2 regions of the Streptomyces sp. NPDC029152 genome follow, and region 1 is predicted to be linked to the other one. Evidence: riboswitches for the same ligand, from Rfam matches in the RefSeq annotation. Region 1 holds a riboswitch; the other holds the start of a gene.
What was found. A riboswitch is a leader RNA that binds a small molecule or an ion and turns the genes downstream of it on or off. The one in region 1 is predicted to bind glycine.
Positions count from the first base shown of each region.

Region 2: it holds a riboswitch for glycine, as region 1 does, so the genes downstream of both, gcvP (aminomethyl-transferring glycine dehydrogenase) here and gcvT (glycine cleavage system aminomethyltransferase GcvT) in region 1, are expected to answer to the same signal.

Region 1 covers NZ_JBVHWR010000021.1:34,599-43,012, forward strand. The annotation lists gene ACZ4V6_RS31120 (L-serine ammonia-lyase) at 1-229, opposite strand, end outside; gene glyA (serine hydroxymethyltransferase) at 322-1,584, opposite strand; gene gcvH (glycine cleavage system protein GcvH) at 1,599-1,976, opposite strand; gene gcvT (glycine cleavage system aminomethyltransferase GcvT) at 2,090-3,208, opposite strand; glycine riboswitch at 3,252-3,368, opposite strand; glycine riboswitch at 3,369-3,462, opposite strand; gene ACZ4V6_RS31140 (AAA family ATPase) at 3,642-4,307, shown strand; gene ACZ4V6_RS31145 (enhanced serine sensitivity protein SseB) at 4,389-5,192, shown strand; gene ACZ4V6_RS31150 (enhanced serine sensitivity protein SseB C-terminal domain-containing protein) at 5,385-6,170, shown strand; gene ACZ4V6_RS31155 (ABC transporter permease) at 6,527-7,525, shown strand; gene ACZ4V6_RS31160 (ABC transporter substrate-binding protein) at 7,585-8,414, shown strand, end outside.
Region 2 covers NZ_JBVHWR010000004.1:576,510-584,923, forward strand. The annotation lists gene gcvP (aminomethyl-transferring glycine dehydrogenase) at 1-2,470, opposite strand, end outside; glycine riboswitch at 2,645-2,740, opposite strand; gene ACZ4V6_RS12145 (PRC-barrel domain-containing protein) at 2,878-3,255, shown strand; partial or broken gene ACZ4V6_RS12150 (DNA polymerase IV) at 3,171-4,721, opposite strand; gene ACZ4V6_RS12155 (MerR family transcriptional regulator) at 4,772-5,455, opposite strand; gene ACZ4V6_RS12160 (bifunctional nuclease family protein) at 5,653-6,126, opposite strand; gene ftsR (transcriptional regulator FtsR) at 6,212-6,949, opposite strand; gene ACZ4V6_RS12170 (FHA domain-containing protein) at 6,991-7,950, opposite strand; gene ACZ4V6_RS12175 (DUF881 domain-containing protein) at 8,012-8,414, opposite strand, start outside.

The sequences.
Region 1 (8,414 bases):
GCGGCGAGGCGCCCTCCAGGCCGAGCAGCACCGCCTTGGGCGTGCCGTGGCCGTGGCCGGTGGCGCCGAGCGAGCCGTACAGCTCGGCCCGGACCGAGGCCACCGAGTCCAGCAGTTCCTCGTTGCGCAGGCGCCGGGCGAACATGCGCGCCGCGCGCATCGGGCCGACCGTGTGCGAGCTCGACGGGCCGATGCCGATCGAGAACAGGTCGAAGACCGAGATGGCCACGGGAACTCCTCAATACGGGGGTGGTGCAGGAGGGGGGTGGGGCGCCGGGCCCGCTTGTGGCCGGCCCGGCGCCCCTCGTGCGGTACTGCCGGTTACTTGTCCAGACCCGGGTACAGCGGGTGCTTGTCGGCCAGGGCCTTCACCCGGGCCTTGAGGGCCTCCGCGTCGTAGGACGGCTTCAGCGCCTCGGCGATCACGTCCGCGACCTCGGCGAAGTCCTCGGCCGTGAAGCCGCGGGTCGCCAGGGCCGGCGTGCCGATGCGCAGACCGGAGGTCACCATCGGCGGGCGCGGGTCGTTCGGGACGGCGTTGCGGTTGACGGTGATGCCGACCTCGTGGAGGCGGTCCTCGGCCTGCTGGCCGTCCAGCTCCGAGTCACGCAGGTCCACGAGGACCAGGTGGACGTCGGTGCCGCCGGTCAGGACGGAGACGCCCGCCGCCTTCGCGTCGTCCTTCACCAGGCGCTCGGCCAGGATCCGGGCGCCTTCCAGCGTACGACGCTGGCGCTCCTTGAAGTCCTCGCTCGCCGCGACCTTGAAGGCGACGGCCTTGGCGGCCACCACGTGCTCCAGCGGGCCGCCCTGCTGACCGGGGAAGACGGCGGAGTTGATCTTCTTGGCCAGCTCGGCCGTGGAGAGGATCACACCGCCGCGCGGGCCGCCCAGCGTCTTGTGGGTGGTGGTGGTCACCACGTGGGCGTGCGGAACCGGGTTCGGGTGCAGGCCCGCCGCGACCAGACCGGCGAAGTGCGCCATGTCGACCATCAGGTACGCGCCGACCTCGTCCGCGATCCGGCGGAACGCGGCGAAGTCGAGCTGCCGCGGGTAGGCCGACCAGCCGGCCACGATCAGCTTCGGCTTGTTCTCCTTGGCGAGGCGCTCCACCTCGGCCATGTCGACCTGGCCGTCGTCGCCCACGTGGTAGGCGACGACGTCGTAGAGCTTGCCGGAGAAGTTGATCTTCATGCCGTGGGTCAGGTGCCCGCCGTGGGCGAGGTTCAGACCCATGATCGTGTCGCCGGGCTTGAGCAGGGCGAACATCGCCGCCGCGTTGGCCTGGGCGCCCGAGTGCGGCTGCACGTTGGCGTGCTCGGCGCCGAAGAGCGCCTTGACCCGGTCGATGGCGATCTGCTCGACCACGTCGACGTGCTCGCAGCCGCCGTAGTAGCGGCGGCCGGGGTAGCCCTCGGCGTACTTGTTGGTGAGGACCGAGCCCTGCGCCTCCATGACCGCGACGGGCGCGAAGTTCTCGGAGGCGATCATCTCGAGGGTGGACTGCTGGCGGTGCAGCTCGGCGTCGACGGCGGCGGCGACGTCGGGGTCGAGCTCGTGCAGGGGGGTGTTCAGAAGCGACATGCGTCCGTGTCTCCTCAGGCGCCGGCGAATTCGGTGTACTCGTCGGCGGAGAGCAGGTCGCCCGGCTCCTCGCTGACGCGCACCTTGAACAGCCAGCCGCCCTCGAAGGGCGCGGTGTTCACCAGCGACGGGTCGCTGACGACGTCCTCGTTGACCTCGGTGACCTCGCCGGAGACGGGGGAGTACAGGTCGGAGACCGACTTGGTCGACTCCAGTTCGCCGCAGGTCTCGCCCGCGGACACGGTGGCGCCGACCTCGGGGAGCTGGACGAAGACGACGTCACCGAGCGCGTTGGCCGCGTGCTCCGTGATGCCGACCGTCGAGACGCCGTCCTCGGCGCCCGACAGCCACTCGTGCTCCTTGCTGTAGCGCAGCTGCTGGGGGTTGCTCATGGCCTGAATTCTCCTGTACGCGGGACAGTGCTGATGACGGGGGGACTGCTGGGACCACTGGTGGGCGGCGCGGGCCGGGCGGGGGCGACGAAGGGCCCCCGCGCGCCCGGTGTCTACTTCTGGCGCTTGTAGAAAGGCAGCGCCACGACCTCGTACGGCTCGTGGGTGCCCCGGATGTCCACGCCGACCCCGGCGGTGCCCGCGGCCGCGTGGGCGGCGTCGACGTACGCCATGGCGATCGGCTTGCCCAGCGTGGGGGAGGGGGCGCCGGAGGTGACCTCGCCGACCACCTCGCCGCCGGCGACGACCGCGTACCCGGCGCGCGGGACGCGGCGGCCCTCGGCGACCAGGCCGACCAGGACGCGGGGCGGGTTCGCCTCGGCCCGGGAAGCGGCCTGCTCGAGCGCCGCGCGGCCCACGAAGTCGCCCTCCTTCTCGAACTTCACCACCCGGCCGAGCCCGGCGTCGAAGGGCGTCAGCTCCGTCGTCAGCTCGTGCCCGTACAGCGGCATGCCCGCCTCCAGGCGGAGCGTGTCCCGGCAGGACAGGCCGCACGGGACCAGCCCTGCGCCCTCGCCCGCCTCGGTCAGCGCCTGCCACAGCCGGACGGCGTGCTCCGGCTTCACGAACAGCTCGAAGCCGTCCTCGCCGGTGTACCCGGTGCGCGCGATGAGCGCCGGGACGCCGGCGACCGTGCCGGGCAGGCCCGCGTAGTACTTCAGGCCGTCCAGGTCGGCGTCGGTGAGCGAGGCGAGGATGCCCGGGGACTCGGGGCCCTGCACGGCCAGCAGCGCGTAGGCGTCGCGGTCGTCGCGGACCTCGGCGTCGAAGCCGGCGGCCCGCTCGGTGAGCGCGTCCAGCACCACCTGGGCGTTGGAGGCGTTGGCGACCACCATGTACTCGGTCTCGCCCAGGCGGTAGACGATCAGGTCGTCCAGGATGCCGCCGTCCTCGCGGCAGATCATGGTGTAGCGGGCACGGCCCGGCTTCACGCTGCCGATGTTCCCGACCAGCGCGAAGTCCAGCAGGTCGGCGGCGCGCGGGCCGGTGACGGTGATCTCGCCCATGTGGGAGAGGTCGAAGAGACCGGCCCGGGTGCGCACCGCGACGTGCTCGTCGCGCTCGGAGCCGTAGCGCAGGGGCATGTCCCAGCCGGCGAAGTCGGTCATGGTCGCGCCCAGCGCGCGATGCGTGGCATCCAGCGCGGTACGGCGGAGTTCGGTACTGCTCATCGGTCGGTCGTCTCCCAGGACAGGACGGCACGGGCGAGGTCGGTCCTCCCCATCTGTCATCGGAACCTGAGAGGTTCGCCGTGACCACCGGAGTGCGGCGGTCAGGACTTGCACCTTGGGTGGGGCAGCCGTGGAGCGGCGGCCCGCTTTTCAGATGTGCCTCGCCCGCGCGGTAACGGTGCCTGAGAGATTCAAGGGAGGGACTTGCTCCTTCGGCGCCCCGGCGCGGCCGGGGACTCTCCCGCGCGGATTCAAACGGCCGGTATGCAGTTGGCGCCGCCATCATTGCACGCCGGGCCTGTTCGTGGCAGACCGTGATCTGTAACCGGCTCGTGGCAGTAAGCGCACGAAAACGCGAGACCGCCGCATTACCTTCTCTTTACACTCGACGGGGACGGGAACTCGTGAACCGCCCCAGGGGAGGACGATCACGGTGAACAGGACCACGGCTTGCGCAACGACCTCGGGCATCGCACTGCCGAAGCGGCCCGCCCCGGCCGGGGAGGCGCGTGCCGGACTGCCCGCACCCGTCGTCCGCGACCTGCGCGACCGCGACGGCCGCGGCCCGCGCGCCCTGCTCTTCGGGCCCCGCGACCTGGTGGTGGTCACCGGCCTGCCCGGCAGCGGCAAGTCCACCCTGATGCGGCGCACCGTGCGCGGCCTGCGCATCGACTCCCAGGACGCCCGCGACCGCTGGGACCGCCGCGTGCCGCGCCTCCTCCCCTACGCCCTCTACCGGCCCCTCGTGCGCCTCGCCCACTACGCCGGGCTGCGCCGCGCCCTGCGCTCCGGCCGGGGCGTCGTCGTGCACGACTGCGGCACGCAGACCTGGGTGCGCGGCTGGCTGGCCCGCGAGGCCCGCCGCCGCGGCGGCGCCCTGCACCTGCTGCTCCTCGACGTCGGCGCCGACGACGCCCTGGCCGGGCAGCGCGAGCGCGGCCGGGGCGTCTCGCGGTACGCCTTCCTGCGGCACCGCGCGGCGACCGCCCGGCTGCTGGCCTCCGTGACCGAGGGCAGCCTGCCGGCCGGCTGCGCCTCGGCGGTCGTCCTGGACCGGGCGGCGGCCGACGCGCTGCACCGGATCGCCTTCACGGGCTGAGGTGACGGTCCGTGGGCCGGTGGGGCCGAACGGGTTAGCCTTTTCAGCCACAGCAGCGGTACCCAGGCAGGCGGTAGGCAGATGGACTTCCCAGCGGACTTCCCGGCGGACCTCTCACCGGAGTTCCCGGCGCCGGCGCATCCCCACCCGCACGGCGGATGGCCCGGCAACGAACTGGAGGAGGTCCTGTCGGCCTCCCTCGGCGTGCCGGGCGCGGGCGGCCGGATCGTGGAGGTGCTCGGCCGCAGCTTCGTCTGGGTCCCGCTGCCCAACGGCGGCGGCCCGGACACCGGCCCCCTCGACCTGCCCACGATGGAGATCGACGGCCAGGCCCACGTGCCGGTGTTCAGCTCCGAGGAGCAGCTCCGCCGGGCCGCCGGCCCCCACATGGGGTACACCGTCGCCCCCGCCGTCGAGTTCGCCCGCGGCCTGCCCCCGCAGGTCGGCATCGCCGTGAACCCGGACGGCGTGGTCGGCGTCCCGCTGCCGCCGGCCGCCGTGGCCGAGCTGTGCCGGGCCGGACGCACCCCGCTGGACGGGGCCGCGTCCGGCGGCCGGGTCCGCCTGTTCGAACCCGACTGGCAGGACGACCCGGTCGACTTCCTGGCCGCGGCCCGCGCCGAGTTCACCGCCGTCGGCGTCGTCCGCACCGCCCGCCGCTGCCTGGCCGCCGTCGAGACCGCCGACCCGGTGATGTTCGTCGGCGTGGAGCTGTCCCACTGGGAGGGCGACGCCCGCGCGCTCCCGCTGGACGCCCTCGGCCGCGCCCTCGGCGCGGTCCCGGTCAGGTGGCCGGTCAACCTGGTCCTCCTGGAAGCGGTCCAGGACCCGGTCTGCGACTGGATGCGGTCACACGTACGCCCCTTCTACGACCGGGACGTGTGAACCCCGGACGGGGAGCGCCCCCGAAGCGGCGGGGATCGTGACACCTGCGGCTCCGCCGCGCGGGCGCGACCGGCCACGAGGCCCCCGCACCCGCCGGCGGACAACACCCCCCGGAACTCCGGAGCCACCGCCGCGGGGGGAGCCCTAAGCTGGGTCCACGACAGGAGACGGTTCTCGAAGGGTCGGTAAAAGGTGAGCGCGAGCGGTACCGCCGCGACCGGGCAGGTCGAGCACATGCTGCGCCAGGTGACGCCCGGGCGCTACGACGCCTACGAGGCCCTGCTGCGCGCGCTCGCCACCCCCGCCACCGGCCAGGTCTGGATGCTGCTGTGGCACGGCCAGGCCGGCTCCCCGGACGCCCAGTACGGGAACATGGAGGTCGGTGGCTACGGCTACGCGCCCTGCGTCACCTCCGCCCAGGAGCTCTCCGCCAGCGGCTGGAACCGGTCGTACGAGGTGGTCGACGGCCTGGAAGTGGCCCGCGCCCTCTATCCGGACCACTACGGTCTCTGGCTCAACCCGCACGCCCCCGGCGGTGGCGTCGGCATCCCCTGGCCCGACCTGCGCCGCATCGCCTCCGGCCTGGACCGCCAGCCCGCCGGCCCCTTGCGCCTGTCCGAACCGGCCATCGAGATCCCGCAGTTCTACGCCCTGCTCGCGCAGAACGCCCACCGCACCCCGGCGGTCCGCGCACTGCGCCGCGCCTGGGTGCAGCCGTCGCTGGGCGCGCCCTACCTCGCCATCGGCCTGGACGTGTACGACACGTCGCCGCCGGCCGTGGACGCGGTGCGCGCGATGATGCAGCAGTCCGTCGGCGCGGTGCCGGAGGGGCTGCCGGTGTCGACGGTGGCGATGACCGACGCGCACGACCCGGTCGCCCTGTGGCTGCGCGCCAACGCCCGCCCCTTCTACGACCGCGAGGCCCACGCGGCCCCCGCCGCCGGGTACGGCTACCCGCCGGCCCGCGGCGGCTACTGACGGGGCGACGGACCCCCGCCGGCCGTGTCGACGGCGTTCCGCGTCCTTCACACGACGGACACACTTCTTCGCGCGTAGATGACGGCGGATGGTCGCGAAGATCGTCGATTCCGCTGTTGTGTCCCAACTGTCCTTCGTTCGAAGGCTGTTACCCACTGTTCGGATAACGGAATCCCTAGCAGTGCATCACGGTTGCGCATACTTTCCCAGCCAGACCTGGCGGGTGATCGTGACGACGCTGAAGACTCCCGAGAAAGACACGGATCGTTCGATCCCGTGATCGAGAGCAAGTCGACAAAGCCGTAATCCACGGCGGGCGTAGGCCGGTCACCGCCGGCGAGAGGGGTCGGGTCACTGTGACCGCACCGATCGAGACCACCGGGGCGCAAGCCGAGGCACAGCCCGAGGCTGTCCTCGCCGGTGCCGAGAAGGGGCAGATCGAGGGCCGTTCCCTGGGACAGATCGCCTGGTCCCGCTTCAAGAAGGACAAGGTGGCCATGGCCGGCGGGGTCATCGTGATCCTGCTGGTCCTCCTCGCGGTCCTCTCCCGCCCCCTCCAGGCGCTCTTCGGCCTGGACCCCAACGCCCTCAACCAGGACCTGATCGACCCCAACACCTCGCTGCCCAAGGGTGACTTCGGCGGCATGAGCTGGGACCACCCGCTCGGTGTGGAGCCCAAGTTCGGCCGGGACATCGCCACCCGCATCCTGGAGGGCTCCTGGGTCTCGCTGGTCGTCGCCTTCGGCGCCACGATCCTGTCCAACACGATCGGCGCGGTCCTCGGCGTCGTCGCCGGCTACTACGGCGGACGCGTCGACGCGATCATCAGCCGGCTGATGGACACCTTCCTGGCCTTCCCCCTCCTGCTGTTCGCGATCGCCATCTCGGCGACCCTGCAGGGCGGCGCCTTCGGACTGGAGGGCCTGCCGCTGCACATCGTGGTGCTGGTCTTCGTGATCGGCTTCTTCAACTGGCCCTATCTGGGGCGCATCGTCCGGGGCCAGACGCTGGCCCTGAGGGAACGGGAGTTCGTCGACGCCTCGCGCGGGATGGGGGCCAAGGGCCCGTACATCCTCTTCCGGGAGCTGCTGCCGAACCTCGTGGGGCCGATCATCGTCTACTCGACGCTGCTCATCCCGACCAACATCATCTTCGAGGCGTCCCTGAGCTTCCTCGGCGTCGGCATCCAGCCCCCGCAGGCCTCGTGGGGCGGCATGATCAACGACGCGGTCGAGTACTACCAGGTCGACCCCCAGTACATGATCGTTCCCGGCCTCGCCATCTTCGTGACCGTCCTGGCGTTCAACCTGCTCGGCGACGGTCTTCGTGACGCTCTCGACCCGCGCAGCCGCTGACCCGCGGCTGCCACGGGGGCACCAAGGATTTGCCAACAATGGAGGGGAAGCAGACCATCATGCGAAGGTCAGCGCTGGCCGCGGTCGCGGCCATCGGCAGTGCGAGCTTGCTGCTGTCGGCTTGCAGCAAGGCCGATGACAACTCGGACAACAACGGAAAGAAGTCGGCTGAGGCCAACGCCGCGACCAAGGGTGTCGTCAACGCCTCCACCCAGAAGGGCGGGACGGTCACGTACGAGTACTCGGACGTCCCGGACTCCTTCGACCCCGGCAACACGTACTACGCGTACATGTACAACCTCAGCCGGCTGTACGCCCGCCCGCTGATGACCTTCCAGCCCGGCGCGGGCGAAGAGGGCAACAAGCTGGTCCCGGACCTCGCCGAGAGCAAGGGCGTGCCGAGCGACGGCGGCAAGACCTGGACGTACAAGCTGCGTGCGGGCCTGAAGTACGAGGACGGCACCCCGATCACCTCGAAGGACGTCAAGTACGCCGTCGAGCGGTCCAACTTCGCGCGTGACGTGCTCTCCCTCGGCCCGAACTACTTCCAGCAGTTCATGGAGGGCGGCGACAAGTACAAGGGCCCCTACAAGGACAAGAGCCCCGAGGGCCTGAAGTCCATCGAGACGCCGGACGACACCACGATCGTCTTCCACCTCAACCGTTCGTTCCAGGAGTTCGACTACCTGGTCGCGACGCCGCAGACGGCTCCGGTGCCCAAGGCCAAGGACAAGGGCATCGACTACGTCAAGAACATCGTGTCCTCCGGCTCGTACAAGTTCGAGAGCTACGAGGAGGGCAAGCAGGCCGTCCTCGTCCGCAACGAGAACTGGGACCCGAAGACGGACCCGCTGCGCAAGCAGTACCCGGACAAGGTCGTCGTCAAGCT
Region 2 (8,414 bases), on a different contig from region 1:
TCAGCGGGCGCAGGTCGATGATGCACTCGTGGGCGACCAGACCGCCCGGACCGGTGTACAGCACCGGGAAGTGCGGCTCGAGGCGCTTGGCGATGTAGTTGGCGGACAGCACGGCCACCTGGGTGGCGCGCTTGAGTCCCTCACCGCCCATCAGCCGGACGTACGACCAGGAGATCGGCAGGATGCCGGCCGAGCCCCAGGGCGCCGCCGAGATCGGTCCGACGCCCGTCTGCGGTCCGGCCGCGGGCTGGAGCGGGTGGTTGGGCAGGTACGGCGCCAGGTGCGACCGCACGGCCACCGGGCCGACGCCCGGACCGCCGCCGCCGTGCGGGATGCAGAACGTCTTGTGCAGGTTCAGGTGGGAGACGTCGCCGCCGAAGTGGCCGGGCTTGGCGAGGCCGACCAGGGCGTTGAGGTTGGCGCCGTCCACGTAGACCTGGCCGCCGGCGTCGTGCACCTGGGCGCAGATGTCGGCGACGTGCTCCTCGAACACGCCGTGCGTCGAGGGGTACGTGATCATCAGCACGGCCAGCTCGTCGCGGTGCTTCTCGATCTTGGCGCGCAGGTCCTCGACGTCGACCTCGCCGTCCTCGGCGGTCTTGACGACGACGACCTTCATGCCGGCCATGACCGCGCTCGCCGCGTTGGTGCCGTGCGCGGAGGACGGGATGAGGCAGACGGTGCGCTGGTCGTCGCCGTTGGCGCGGTGGTAGCCGCGGACGGCGAGCAGGCCGGCGAACTCGCCCTGCGAGCCCGCGTTGGGCTGCAGCGACACCTTGTCGTACCCGGTGACCTCGGCGAGCCGCTCCTCCAGCTCGCGGATGAGGGTCAGGTAGCCCTGCGCCTGCTCGGCGGGGGCGAAGGGGTGCAGCGCGCCGAACTCGGGCCAGGTGACCGGCTCCATCTCGGTGGTCGCGTTGAGCTTCATGGTGCAGGAGCCCAGCGGGATCATGCCGCGGTCGAGCGCGTAGTCGCGGTCGGCGAGACGGCGCAGGTAGCGCAGCATCGCGGTCTCGGAGCGGTGCGCGTGGAAGACCGGATGGGCCAGGAAGTCGTCGGTGCGCAGCAGCGCCTCGGGCAGCGTGTCCTCGGCGCTCGCGTCCAGCGCCTCGATGTCGCCCTCGACGCCGAACGCGTTCCACACGCCGCCGACCTGGGCGCGCGTGGTGGTCTCGTCGCAGGCGAACGACACGTGGTCGGCGTCGACGAGGCGCAGGTTGATGCCGTTCTCGCGGGCGGCGTGCACGATCTCGCCGGCCCGGCCCGGCACCCGCGCGGTGACCGTGTCGAAGTAGGCGGCGTGCACGATCTCGACGCCGCCGGCCGCGAGGCCCGCGGCGGTGACCGAGGCGTACCGGTGGGTGCGGCGCGCGATGGCCCGCAGCCCGTCCGGCCCGTGGTACACGGCGTACATGCCGGCCATGACGGCGAGCAGCACCTGGGCGGTGCAGATGTTGCTGGTCGCCTTCTCCCGGCGGATGTGCTGCTCGCGGGTCTGCAGGGCGAGGCGGTAGGCCTTGTTGCCGTCGGCGTCCACGGAGACGCCCACGAGGCGGCCGGGCAGGCTGCGCGCGAACTTCTCGTGCACGGCCATGTAGCCGGCGTGCGGCCCGCCGAAGCCCATCGGCACACCGAAGCGCTGGGTGGTGCCCACGGCGATGTCCGCGCCCAGCTCGCCGGGCGAGGTGAGCAGCGTGAGGGCGAGCAGGTCGGCGGCGACGGTGACGAGCGCGCCGCGTTCGTGCGCCTGGTCGATGACCGGCTTGATGTCGCGGACGGCACCGGAGGCGCCCGGGTACTGGATCAGGACGCCGTTGATCTCCCGCTCGGCGACCTCGGCCGGGATGCCGTCGCTCAGGTTGGCCACGACGACCTCGACGCCGGTCGGCTCGGCGCGGGTCTGGATCACGGCGATGGTCTGCGGCAGCGCGTCCGCGTCGACCAGGAACAGGCCCTTCTTGTTCTTGCCCATGCGCCGGGACAGGGCCATCGCCTCGGCGGCGGCGGTGCCCTCGTCGAGCAGCGAGGCGCCGGAGGTCGGCAGACCGGTCAGGTCGGCGACCATGGTCTGGAAGTTCAGCAGGGCCTCCAGGCGGCCCTGGGAGATCTCCGGCTGGTACGGCGTGTACGCGGTGTACCAGGCCGGGTTCTCCATGACGTTGCGCAGGATGACCGGCGGGGTGAAGGTGCCGTAGTAGCCAAGGCCGATCATGGAGTCGAGGACCTGGTTGCGGTCGGCCAGCGAACGCAGCTCGGCCAGCACCTCGGCCTCGGAGCGGGCGCCCGGCAGGTCCAGCGCGTCGGCGTTCTTGATCACATCCGGCACCGCGGCGGCCGTCAACTCGTCGAGCGAGCCGTAGCCGACCTGCGCGAGCATCTTGGCCTGGGCCTCGTGGTCGGGGCCGATGTGGCGCTGCTCGAAGGGTGCTGCCTGTTCGAGCTCGGAGAGCGGAGTGCGAGGGGCGGTCATTGCGGAGGCCTCCTGGTCTGACGACCTTCGAGGGGCACCACGGCGCGGGTGCCCGGACGGCCTCCCCCTCTGTCATCTCGACCTGAGAGCTTCACCGGGCCGCCCGAGGGCTGCCGGCTTTCACCGTCGGTGAGGGCGGAAGCCGTCGGCACCCGCCCTGCTTTCCAGAGTGACCTCGTCCGTGCGGTACGTGTGCCTGAGAGATTCCGGGGAGGATTTGCTCCTTCGGCGCCTCCGATGATGCCTGGAGGACTCTCCCGCACGGGGTCAGCAGCCGTCTGCCAGCCTACCAGCGAGGGGAACGCACGGACCTTCGAGTGGCCACTCTCCCCAATGTGCCCTTTTGTAGTACTGGTGGATGATTCGCCGGATGGTTTGCGACCGGAGTGCGACCAAGTGGAGGGCCCGTGCGTACCGACATCGATCCGCGCAGTCTGATAGGACGCAAGGCGTTCGACCGCAACGGAGCCAGGATCGGCACCGTCGACGAGGTCTACCTCGACGACGCCACCGGCGTCCCCGAGTGGGCGGCCATCCGCACCGGCCTCTTCAGCAGGGACGCCTTCGTGCCCCTGGAGCCCAGCGAACTGGTCGACGGCGCCCTGCGCGTGCCCTTCGACCGGACCCTGATCAAGGAGGCCCCCGACTTCGGCGTCGGCCGCCACCTCTCGCCGGAACAGGAACTCCAGCTCTACCACCACTACGGCCTCGACGTGGCCGCCGCTCCCCCGCTCCCGGACCACGACTTCGGCAAGCTGGCGGGCACGGGCAACGAGGAGAACTGAGGCCCCGCCTCCCGGTGAACGGCTCACGGGGCCGCCCTCGCACCCCTCTGCTCGGCGGCCTCGGCGGCCGGAGGGTGTGCGGCTCCCTCTCCGGCGGAGGCCGTCACCCCGCCCTCCCCGGGGTCTCGCGGCGCGGACACCACCAGCGGCAGCGGCTCGGCCGGCGCCAGCCGCGGATCGTCGACGGAGAAGGTCCGTACCCGGCCGGGCCCGGAGTACGGCGTCTCGAAGCGCACCGTGACCCGTCCCAGGCCGCTGCCCTGCACCCATCCGTGCCCGAGCTCCGTGTGCCGTACGTCGTGCCCCGAGGGCCATCGGCGCTCGGCCGGCGCCTGCCGGTGCTCCTCGGCGGGCCCGTCGTCCGGCTCCTCCGGGAGCTCCTCGGCCCGCTCCCCCGCCGCCTGCGCGAACAGGTCCTCCTGCGTGTAGTCGGCGAGCCCGCTGACGCCGACCCCCAGCAGCCGCACACCGCCCGTGGTGTCCACCGAGTCCAGCAGCCGGGCCGCCGCCTCCCGCACCACCGCCGGGTCGTCCGTGGGCCCGCGCAGGGTCTCCGAGCGCGTCAGCGTGGAGAAGTCGTACCGCCGCACCTTGAGCACGATGGTCCGGCCGGACAGCCCGGCCGTGCGCAGCCGCCGCACGCACCGGTCGGCGAGCCGTGCCACCTCCACACCGACCCGCAGGCGGTCGTGGATGTCCACGTCGTACGTGTCCTCGACCGACACCGACTTGGTCTCCCGCTCGGACACCACGGGACGGTCGTCACGCGCCAGCGCCATCGCGTACAGGGCGTGCCCGTGGGCCTTGCCGAGCAGCCGCACCAGCTCGTCCTCGCCCGCCTCGGCGAGCTCCTCGACCGTCGTGATCCCGGCCCTCCGCAGATGGTCACCCGTCGCCGGTCCCACCCCGGGGAGGATCCGGACGGACTTCGGGCCGAGCATGGCCCGCTCGGTCCCGGGATCGATGAGCACCAGCCCGTCCGGCTTGGCCTCCTCCGAGGCGATCTTGGCGAGCATCTTGGAGGCGGCCAGACCGACGGAACCGGTGAGGCCGGTGACGGCCCGGATGTCCGCGCGCAGCTTCGCCCCGGCCAGTCGCGCCGACGCCGCGTCCCAGGCCGCGCCACCGGCCTCCAGGTCCACGAACGCCTCGTCCAGGCTCAGCGGCTCGACCAACGGCGACAGGGCCCGCAGCAGCCGCATCACCTGCCCGCTGATCGACCGGTACAGCTCGAAGCGCGGGACGAGATAGGCGGCGTGGGGAGCGAGCCGCCGGGCCTGGCCCATGGGCATCGCCGAGCGGACGCCGAAGACCCGCGCCTCGTAGGAGGCCGTGGCGACCACTCCCCGCGGCCCGAGCCCGCCGACGACGACGGCCTTCCCGCGCAGGCTCGGCTTGGATGCCTGCTCCACCGAGGCGAAGAAGGCGTCCATGTCGAGATGCAGGATCGTGGGCGCGGTTCTCACGTCTTTGATGCTGCCCTACGCCACTGACAACGCCCCGCCCGCCGCGGTGTTCAGACCGCCCGGTTGCGGCGCCGCGCCAGTTCGTCCGCGGGGTTGGGCCCGACCAGGGTCTCCCCCGTGTCGATCCGCTCCCCGTGCAACTGGGACAACGCGCTCTCCACGTCCCGCCACACCACGCCGACGGCGATCCCGAAGATGCCCTGACCGCCCTGGAGCAGGGCGTGCACCTCGTCGGGCGAGGTGCATTCGTGGACCGTGGCGCCGTCGCTCATCAGCGTCATGCGCTCCAGGTCACGAAAGCCCCGTTCCCTGAGGTGCTGGACGGCGGTGCGGATGTTCTGCAGCGACACCCCGGTGTCGAGGAACCGCTTGACGATCTTCAGCACGACGACGTCGCGGAAGCTGTAGAGGCGCTGGGTGCCGGACCCGTGGGCGGGCCGCACGCTGGGCTCGACGAGGCCCGTACGGGCCCAGTAGTCGAGCTGCCGGTAGGTGATGCCTGCGGCGGCGCAGGCCGTCGGCCCGCGGTAGCCGATCTGCTCGGACGCCATGGACGTCGCCCCTCCGCTGCTCGGCACGGCCGCCGGCCGCTGCGGAGCGTGATCGGCCGCGCTGCCGTGCTGGGGATACCCCCCGCTCGAGCGGAGCCGAGGGCTCGGGGAAGAGTACGAGCCACCCACCCCGAGGCCGCGCCCGGGGCCACCCCCAGCCGTACCGTCGCCGCTCATTCTCACGCCGACCTCCGTCCTTGACCTGCCTCCTCGACGGTAGGCAGTCACCAAGGGTGCGTCAACGATCGCCACACTCGGCACGCCGGGTGATAATCACCCTAAGAGTGGTTTCGCGTACCCCGTCACGGGGAAAAGGTAGCCGAATGTGTCCGGAAGGGGCCGTACGACGCTGTCGTGCCGTCGCCGGCCCGTGTGCGTGACTACTGGTTGCTGGTGCCGAAGTCCTCCGGCGAGATCTGGTCGAGGAACTCGCGGAACTTCTCCACCTCGTCCTCCTGCTCGTCCGGGATGGCGATGCCGGCGTCGTCGAGCACCGTGTCGCTGCCGTAGATCGGCGTCCCGGTGCGCAGCGCGAGCGCTATGGCGTCGGACGGCCGGGCGCTCACCTCGACGCCGCTGGCGAAGACCAGCTCGGCGTAGAAGACCCCCTCACGCAGGTCCGTGATGCGTACTTCCGTGAGCTCCTGGCCGACGGCCTCCAGCACGTCCTTGAACAGGTCGTGGGTCAGCGGCCGCGCGGGGGCCATGCCCTGCTGGGCGAAGGCGATCGCCGTCGCCTCCCCCGGCCCGATCCAGATGGGGAGGTAGCGGTCGCCTCCCACTTCGCGCAGCAGCACGATCGGTTGGTTGGAGGGCATCTCGACCCGGACACCTACGACATCGAGCTCGTTCACACAGCAACCCTAGGCCGTGCCCGGGACGTTTGGGTAGTCGGGCCAGGAACAGGTGGGCGATCCGGGTGCCCGGCGACGCTCCGTTTCAGGGCAGCCGCACCCCGAGAGCCGTCTGCACCAGTGCCGCGTGCAGCTTCACCGCCAGCCCGGCCAGCTCCTTGGTACGGGCCTCGGCATGCGCCCTGGTCTGCGGGTTGCGGTGCCGCCTGAGCGGAGCCACCACCTGGTCCACCAGCCCGGCCTCCCGGTCGGCGGCGGCCTTCATCAGCCGCAGGTGCCGTGGCTCGATCCCGAACCGGCCCAGCTGGACCACGAGCGAGGCCACGGTGACCGCCTCGGCGTCGTACGCCCCGTCGGCCAGTGGAGCGACGAGCCCGTACGACTCCCACTCCGCCAGCTCCTGCTCCCCGATACCGGCGGCGGCGAGCAGCTCGTCCCGTCCGATCCGGGCCGCCGTGGGTCCCTCGTCGGGCTCCGGCACGGCTTCCCCGTCCCGCTGCCGGCCCAGGGCCGGCAGCCGCACCGCCTCACCGCGCTCCATGGCGTCCAGATGCTCGCGGATCACCTTGAGCGGCAGGTAGTGGTCCCTCTGCATGCGCAGGACATGGCCGAGGCGCTCGACGTCGTTCGCACTGAACTTGCGGTACCCCGCAGGGGTACGCTGCGGCTCGACCAGCCCCTCCGACTCCAGGAAGCGGATCTTGGAGATGGTGATGTCGGGGAACTCGTCGCGCAGCGTGTTCAGCACCGAGCCGATACTCATCAGCCCGCTGTCCGGGGCGGCGGCGCCGGGCACGGCACCGCCGCTCGGTGTTCGAAGCATGGACCTTCCCTGGGTCTCCCCCGGAACAAGTCCGGGTTCGGTCAGTAGCCCCGCTGGCTCGCGTAGAAGACCAGCCGGTACTTGCCGATCTGCACCTCGTCGCCGTTCGACAGCGCGACCTGGTCGATCCGCTCGCGGTTGACGTACGTGCCGTTCAGGCTGCCGACGTCGGCGACCGTGAACGAGCCGTCCGGACCGCGGCGGAACTCCACGTGCCGGCGCGAGACCGTCACGTCGTCCAGGAAGATGTCGCTCTGCGGATGGCGCCCGGCCGTGGTCAGCTCGCCGTCCAGCAGGAAGCGGCTGCCGGAGTTCGGGCCACGGCGCACGACCAGGAGCGCCGAGCCCAGGGGCAGCGCGTCCACGGCAGCCTGCGCCTCGGGAGAGAGCGCCGGCACCGCCGTCTGACCGGTCATTTCGGCGTCGTACGCCTCCAGGCCGGAGATGGAGATCGTCGAGGTCGTCTCGGACGCACGCTCCGGAACCGCCCCGGGGCGCAGCGGGGCGCCGCAGTTGGAGCAGAAGCGGCTGTTCTCCGCGTTGCGGTTACCGCACCTCGTGCAGACCAGGGCCGACATGGACGGATCCTCCTGCCGCGGCTGCCCCGCCGGGGCATTCGACGCGTACGGGCCGGGGGAAAACCCTCCACCCGCACCTGAGGTTGACGGTTGTCCGAAACCTATGTCGCCGGACTGCGCAGGGTCAACAGACGGCGCGCCCTGACCACCGGAAATGCCACCGCCCGGACCAGCCACCTGGTCCCGGAACATCGGGCGCGGACCCTCTGCGTCAGGCTGTGCGCGATGGCGGGCGGTCGCGTTGTCGCTGCCCTCTCGCGCGCTCTTGCCGAACAATTTCGCAAACAACTTCACGGGCGATTCCCCTTGACCGAAACAGACCCGCCCGTGGGGCAGGACGAACCCTGACTGAACGTACTGGCCGACCCGGACACCTTCACAACGTCCGTTTCCACCAGACAGTTTCCACCACGCACCACCCAAACGGTGCGCCGACCCCCCGCAACCTCATGCCCTCGCCGCATACCCCCCATGCACCGCCGGTTCACCGCGAGGACGACCGAGCGTAGTCAGGCCGCTTCGTCGCTCGCAAGGCGTCCACGACGATCTTGCTCGACCGCTCAACAGTAACGGTGGCCTGTTCCTTCTCCAGAGTCTGCACCACGCCTCCAGGGATGTTGAGCGCCGGTTCCAGGTCCTGCGGCTTGCCGATGACCTGGAAACGATAGGGCGCGTTGATCTTGTTCCCGTCGACGCTCACGCTCTCGTCGGCATCGGCGAGGTAGGTGCCCGCGACGATCCGGACCCCGTTCACCTGGATCGCCTCCGCTCCCGCCGCGCGCAGTTCCTGGACCGCGTCGAGCAGCATGTCCGCCTCGACCGCTCCCTTCGTGTCCTCGATGGTCACCGTGATGCCGGGCCCCTGCGCGGCCACCGTGCCCGCCAGG